Regions from separate parts of the Arthrobacter sp. sptzw42 genome, predicted to be linked through region 1. Evidence: riboswitches for the same ligand, from Rfam matches in the RefSeq annotation. Region 1 holds a riboswitch; the other holds the start of a gene.
What was found. A riboswitch is a leader RNA that binds a small molecule or an ion and turns the genes downstream of it on or off. The one in region 1 is predicted to bind cyclic di-AMP.

Region 1 (3,630 bases):
ACCACATCCAGTGGCCGGACTTACTGCCCATCTGCAGTTCCGCCAGTGCCTGGTCGTACGTTCCGCCGCTGTCCTGGGCGTGGACGAATCGTTCAAGGTCAAAGGGTCCGTTCATGGGTGTCTCCTTGTGGTGGGGCTTCGGGTTCTGAATGCTGTTCAAGATAGTCCGCTGCGCGGCGCAACTGGCTGTCCGGGTCCGTCAGCCAGCGGGCGAGGACGACATTGGCACGTTGCCGCCCGCGTCCGTCAAGCCGTGCCAAAAACGGCGCCACAACATCGGCCAGCAGGGGGCCGGCCAGTTCTTGGGTCGCGGCAGTCCGCAGGAAGCCCTCAACCCGGGTCAGGTCCGTGTGGCGCAGGAGTGACACTTTGGACTGCAGCAGGACGACGGCGGCGAAGCGGCGTTCATAAACGGCCCTTGAGCCGGGCCGTGGCTGGCCCCACAGGGCGGACGCGAGCTGCATAACGCCGTCGTGATCAAAATCCTTGAACTTGCGCAGGGCGTCGCGGACCGTTCCCCGGACAGCGCCCACTGAAGAACCGTAGGAGGCCAGCTGACCGCCCAGCCGGGCCTCGACGTCGTCCGCCCGGTACCAGGCGCCCTCATTCTGCAGGGTGCGGTCAATAAATGCGGCGGCAGCCGCCACCTGCTCCCTGCCGCTGGTCATCGGCGGCCTGGCGCGGCGTGCCGGATGCAGAACGGCGTCCACGGCCTTGCCTCCAGCCTGCCCTCGGCAATGGCTTCACCGCAGACGGCGCAGGTGCCGTAGGTGCCGGCGGCGATCCTGGCCAGGGCTGCGTCCACCTGGTGGAGCCCGGCACTGCTCTGCTGCAGCAGGGCCGAAGCCTGGGACAGCTCGAAGGCGATGGTGGCGCCTTCGGGGTCATGCTCGTCATCCACATTCGAGTCCTGCCGGGCCGAGTTTGCCGAGGCGATGTCCTCGCGGAGGGCCGGGAGGAGAGCAACTTTGCGCTCCCGCTCCTCCTCCAGCAGGATCCGGAACCTTTCGTAGTCAGGCATGGCAAAAGCCTACGCGCGGTCAGTGCCTGTTCCCCGTCACCGGAGCGGTTCCAGGCCGTGCCTGCCACGCTGGGCCCCGGTTGCCTGGCCGAATTCCGGAGCCTTCCTTCCAGCCCGATATGCTCCTGCCGCGGAATCCCAGGGCGGCCTGTTTCACGCCGAGGTTATAGGTCTGTGACAAAGAACACGAGCCACATCTCCGGCGCGCCTATCTCGCAAGGTCAGGCTGGGGTGCTGCAACCATCCAGTCGTTTGCGGAATGCGGTAGAAGCACCTCGTATGTTACCCAAACGTGACAATGGGGCCCCGCGCGGGTTAGGGTCTTCAGGTGTCCCTCCCAGACGGGACATTCCCCTCAGTATGCCGAGCCCTGCCACTGACCCGGGAACCAACGCTCTTCAGCTGGCAGGGACGGGGGAACCAAGTTTCCGCGGCCTCATATGAGGCCTTGGGGTTAAGTCGATAGCACCTCCGCTTTTTCCGGATGTGCTCCCGGCCGGGTATCTCCAACCCGAACCCGACAGCTCACCCCGCAGGCATGGGAGAGGCGATCAACCGTGTCAAAAAATTCCATCACCGCCCGTCACCGCGCGACTCCGGCCCGCTCAATCGCGCTCCAGGGCTTGGCTGTGTCAGCCAAGTCCCTTGGCCGCCCGGCGCTCGCCGTTGCAGCAGCATCCGGCATTGCCTTCGGTGTCGGCGCCCCGGCACACGCAGGCGTAACCGGTCCGGACACCACCGAGACCACTAACACCCAGGCTTACGCAGCACCGGCTGCTGCAGTGGCCGCCCCGGCAGCAGCCGCAGCCAACGTCCACACTGTTGTTTCCGGCGATACCCTCGGTGCCATCGCGGCAGCCCACGGCGTAGCCCTGAACGACGTCCTGGCCGCCAACGGCCTGGCGATCACCGCCATCATCTACCCCGGCGACCAGATCCAGATCCCCGGTGCCGGCTCCGTTGCAGTTGCTCCGGCCGCCGCCCCGGCTCCCGCCAAGGCTGCCGCTCCTGCCAACACCGGCATGAACCTGTCCTACGCCTCCACGGCTGCCGTACCTGCTCCGGCTGCACCTGCCCCGGCAGCTCCCGCAGCCACCGGCACGGGCACCGGCGCAGCCATCCTGGCCAACGCCTACGGCCAGTTGGGCGTCCAGCAGGACTGCACCGCCATGGTGGAGAAGGCACTCCGCGCAGTTGGCAAGAGCGTTGGCGACCTCGCTCCCGGCCAGTTCTACCAGTACGGCACCACCGTTGCCACCCCGGCTCCCGGTGACCTGGTTATCACCGCAGGCCACGTTGGCGTCTTCGCCGGCAACGGCCAGGTTGTCAGCGGCGGCGTGGACGGCTTCAAGACCGAGGTCCACTCCATCAGCTGGCTCGGCGGCGCTTCCTTCGTCCGCGTAGCATAGTCACACCACCCGAACAGGGGCGGCAGACGGGATTAATCCCGGCTGCCGCCCCTGTTTTGCTTCATCGGGTCTCCCCTGGTTCCGGCACCATGTGGGGATTTTCAGGTCCCGCAGAAGGTCTGGTAGCTGCCGAAGTCCTCCGGCGCTCCTTCGGCATAGCGTTCCAGCCCGGGCCTCTCATTGAACGGGGCACTGACCACGTCCAGGAGCCGGGTAAAGGGATCAAGGTCTCCCCCCGTTGCTGCGGCGAGCGCTTCCTCCACCAAATGGTTGCGCGGGATGTAGGCGGGATTGACCGTGTCCATCAGGTCCCCGTCCGGTTGCAGGGCGCGCCACCGCCCGGCCCAGGCGTCGAAGGCCGCCAGGTCAAGAACCATTCCGCGGGCGGGGCGGTCGTTGCCCCTGGCCGCGTGCGAGAGGTTGCGGAAAAAGGACGTGTAGTCGATCGGTCCGTCCTTCAGCAGGGCCACCAGCCCGTCCACCAGCTCCGAGGCCTCTTCGGCCTCCGCGCTTCCGGCCGGGGCTTCCGCCAGGCCGAGTTTGGTTTTCATGCCGGCGAACCAGGCGTCACTGTATTGCCGGCGGAACTTGCCAAGTACTTCCACCGCCGGGGCAACGGCCTGTTCCTGGTCTTCATGGAAGAGTGGCAGCATGGCCTCGGCCAGGCGGGCCAGATTCCATTCCGCGATAACCGGCTGGTTGGCGTAGGCGTAACGCCCGCCCACATCGATGGAGCTGTACACCGCGGCCGGGTTGAAGGCGTCCATGAAAGCGCAGGGCCCATAATCGATGGTTTCCCCGGAGATGGTCATGTTGTCCGTGTTCATCACGCCGTGGACGAATCCCACCAGCATCCACTGGGCCACCAGTTCCGCCTGGGTGGACACCACTGCTTCGAAGAGCGCCAGGTACGGGTTTTCGGCGTTTGCGGCCTGGGGGTGGTGCCGGCTGATCGCATGGTCCGCCAGGCGGCGCAGGAGGTCCATGTTTTCGGTGGCCCGTGCGTACTGGAAGCTCCCCACGCGCAGATGGCTGCTGGCCACCCGTGTCAGTACCGCCCCTGGAAGCATGGTCTCCCTGCGCACCGGCCGGCCAGTGGCCACGACGGCAAGGGAGCGCGTTGAGGGGATGCCGAGTGCGTGCATCGCCTCACTGATGAGGTACTCGCGCAGCATGGGTCCGACGACGGCCCGCCCGTCC
Region 2 (3,630 bases), on a different contig from region 1:
AGGATTCCTCCGGGATATCTCTGTGCCGAAGCTTGCTTACGGCGGACCGGGTCTTTGCACTCTCTGACCCGAATCCGACAGCTAACTTCGCAGGCTTTCCAGAGAGGACCCTTCTTGACCATGCACAATTCCAGGGGACGCCGCCGCGCGCCGGTCCCTGCTTCGACACCGCGCGTTGTCGAAGTCATCACCTCGGAACGCCCCCGCGATCCGCACCGTGATGCTCGCCGGCGTCGGGGTCCCTTCCGTCAGGTCACCGAATTCGCTGCAGCCAGCGGCATCGGCCAAAAGGCCGGCGTGGCACTTGCCGCCACCGGACTGGTACTCACCGTGACCGTACCGGCCACCAGTCCCGTCATGGCCACCGATACCTTGGGATCCTCTGCCGTTGCCGCGTCAGCTGTTGCCCCGCAGCCCCAGATCACCGCAGAAGCCGGGGCCGCGATTGACTTCAGCCGTTCCGCTGTAGTCACCCAGGCGGACCCGGACGGAAAGCTGAAGCAGCTGCTCAGCGCCCAGTCTGCCGGCGCCGTAACCCGCGCTGCTTCCACGGGAAGCCTCGGTGCCCCACTCGCTGCCTTGACCACTGCTTCGCCGTTCGGCTACCGCGTCAGCCCGATCACGGGAGGCTCCGGCGACTTCCACCGCGGGCAGGACTATGTGGCCCAGTGCGGCACATCCGTCCTGGCTGCGGCCACGGGAACTGTTACCTTCGCCGGCTGGCACGAGTACGGTGGCGGCAACCGCGTTGTAGTGGACCACGGCAACGGCCTGGAAACCACGTACAACCACCTCTCCTCCTTCAGCGTGAAGGAGGGGCAGACAGTTTCCCGCGGAGACGTTGTAGCCCTCAGCGGGACCACAGGTGCCTCCACCGGCTGCCACCTGCACTTTGAGGTCCAGGTCAACGGTGAGGTCGTCGACCCCACCAGCTGGCTCTAGTCAAGTGACCGCTTGCTATCAAATCATCTTGACCTGCCGTGACCTGAATGTGACATTCACGCAAAACTGCTGTACCGTCTAACTCGCGTCAACTTTTCCGAAGTTGACGCTCTTGTGCGGATTGCCTAACTCTGCCACCGCTCAAGGTCCGTTCGCATTTCATCGTCTGGCAGGGGCGGGGGAACCAATTGTGGCCTTTAGTTTCGAAGGCCTTGGGGTTAAGTCGCAAAAGCTTCCCAGGAAGCCGCGCGGCCGGGTGACTCCCATCCGAATCCGACAGCTCACCTCGCAGGCATTGGGAGAGGCTACCTTCGTGTCTTCACGCCATAATTCGGCGCGCCACCGCGCGCAACCGGTTCGTACCAACGCCCTGGACTCCATGTCCAAGGCTGTTAGTGCCAATGCCGGGACAGTAGGTCGCCAGGCTGCAGTCATCGCTGCTGCATCCGGCCTCATCCTGACCATGGGCCTGCCAGCCAATGCAGCAGATACCACTGCTGGTATCTCCGCTTCCACCGAGTCCGGATCCGCGCAGCCCGCCCTTGCCGTCACCGCGGCACCCACGGCTACCGTTTCCTTCGAACGGCCGGTTGTGACCACCATCGCCGCTCCTGTTGTGGAGCCTGTGACAGTCCAGTCAACCTCCGATGACGAGGACGCCCCCGCCGCATCGACTGCAGCGACCGCGTCAACTGCCCCCACTGCGGCGACTGCCACCACAGCAGCAGCAAAGAAGATCGCCGAGCCCGTCGCATCCGCGGCCAGCTCGGGCATCGCGGCCATCGCTTACACCGGCATCGGCAGCCCGTACGTCTGGGGCGGCACCACCCCCAATGGCTGGGACTGCTCCGGCTTCACCCAGTGGGTCTACGCCCAGGCCGGCATCAGCATCCCCCGCGTGAACGCATGGACTGCAATGAAGCCCACGTCCACGCCGCAGCCCGGTGACCTTGTTATGCAGAACGGCGGAGCGCACGTTGGCATCTACGTCGGCAACGGCATGATGATCAGCGCCCTGAACCCCTCCCAGGGAACGCTGCTGCACTCGGTAGCCGCTACCGGCTCCTCCGCGTTCTTCACCATGAACTAGTTCTTCGACCTTACGGTCCAAGAGCTTTTTCTTTGCCCAAACACGCTTTTCGCTAAATCACACATCCCCGTTCAGGGCGTGCCGGCGTACCCCCAAGATGCCGGCACGTCCAGTCCCCTTTGGCTGCCTACATGCGGTTCGAAGGAAAACGAAAGAGAGAACTGATGACTACTCGTGCAACCGCACGGCACCGCGCCGAGGTCACCAAAACCAACTCGCTCGCCATCATTGCCAAAGCTGTCGGCGACAACGCCGGCGGCGTAGGACGCCAGGCGGCTGTTATCGCAGCGGCTTCCGGCCTTGTCCTGACCAGCGGCCTGGCAGCCAACGCTGCTGACGCCAACGTCCAGCGTGATTCCGCTCCGGCTTCCACCCTGGAAGTTGAATCAACCGTTGAGGCTCCGATTTCGGCTGCTTCCACCATCGCCATCTCCTTCGAGAAGCCGGCTGTAACCACCACCCCGGCCCCCGTAGTGGAAGCCCCCGAGCCCGAAGTCGAGGCAGAAGCTGAGGTTCAGAAAGCCGCTCCGGCTCCTGCTCCCGCCACACGGACTGCCGCTGTCGCCAAGGTGACCGCCACGGCGCCGGCAGCAGCCGCTCCGGCAGCAGCCGCGCCCGCCGTTTCTGCACCGGCAAGCGGCAAGGGTGCGGCCATCCTGTCCGCCGCCTACGCACAGCTCGGCGTTATGCAGGACTGCACCATGCTGGTTACCAACTCCCTGGCTGCCGTGGGCATCAACTTCCACGACTGGCCGGCAGGCTACCTTTCCCTGGGCCGTACGGTTAGCGCTGCAGAGGCTCAGCCGGGCGACCTCATCTACTACGCCAACGGTGGTTCCGGCATGGCGCACATCGCCGTTTACGCCGGCAACGGCCAGGCCGTCCACGGTGGCTACAACGGCAACCAGACTGTTGTCTTCAGCGCCAACGTAGGCTCCGGCCCGGTGTTCATCCGCGTCAACTGACACTCTTCCGCCACGTTTTGCATAGCTGACGAAATCCAGACAGGACCCCTGCCCTTCCGGCGGGGGTTCTGTCAGTTAACCCGGAGGGTTTGCGGGTCCCGCGCCTATTTTGGTTCGGACACGGCTGCCTCCGGCTTCAGCGATTAGCTGATAGTGCACTTCTTTGTTTACTCTTGTGGTGTCGATCCATAGCCCGGACATGCCGAGGGCAGCCGGCCCTCGTGCCCCTGACGGGTGCGGCCGTGAAGAGGTACGTGCATGCGCACTCTCGTTCTGAATGCTGGATATGAACCGCTGGCGGTTATTACTTTCCGCCGGGCGCTGGTGCTTGTGCTCACGGGCAAGGCGAGCGTTGTGGCTGAGGGGGACGATCCCGTCGTGGGTCCCCAGGAGATTCTGGGCCGCCCGTCCGTGATCCTCCTGAACCGCTACATACGCCCCAGATACAACCAGTCCACGGCCGTTAGCCGACGCGGAGTGCTCCGGCGTGACGGGCACAAGTGTGCCTACTGCGGTAAAGCTGCGCACACCATCGACCACGTTCAACCAAAGTCCCGCGGAGGTGCGGAGTCCTGGGAAAACCTGGTGGCTGCCTGCTTGAAATGCAACAACGTCAAGGGCGACCACACCCCG

Region 2: another riboswitch for cyclic di-AMP. It lies ahead of AC5RT4_RS14415 (C40 family peptidase); the one in region 1 lies ahead of AC5RT4_RS03570 (LysM peptidoglycan-binding domain-containing protein).

What each region holds. Positions count from the first base shown of each region.
Region 1 covers NZ_JBNHEX010000002.1:320,622-324,251, forward strand. Annotated here, with positions in the region: gene AC5RT4_RS03555 (DUF1810 domain-containing protein) at 1-115, opposite strand, end outside; gene AC5RT4_RS03560 (DNA alkylation repair protein) at 99-668, opposite strand; gene AC5RT4_RS03565 (TraR/DksA family transcriptional regulator) at 665-1,021, opposite strand; cyclic di-AMP (ydaO/yuaA leader) riboswitch at 1,404-1,575, shown strand; gene AC5RT4_RS03570 (LysM peptidoglycan-binding domain-containing protein) at 1,579-2,430, shown strand; gene AC5RT4_RS03575 (protein adenylyltransferase SelO) at 2,532-3,630, opposite strand, start outside.
Region 2 covers NZ_JBNHEX010000012.1:54,736-58,365, reverse strand. Annotated here, with positions in the region: cyclic di-AMP (ydaO/yuaA leader) riboswitch at 1-111, shown strand, start outside; gene AC5RT4_RS14420 (M23 family metallopeptidase) at 121-942, shown strand; cyclic di-AMP (ydaO/yuaA leader) riboswitch at 1,071-1,251, shown strand; gene AC5RT4_RS14415 (C40 family peptidase) at 1,322-2,032, shown strand; gene AC5RT4_RS14410 (NlpC/P60 family protein) at 2,197-2,997, shown strand; gene AC5RT4_RS14405 (HNH endonuclease) at 3,256-3,630, shown strand, end outside.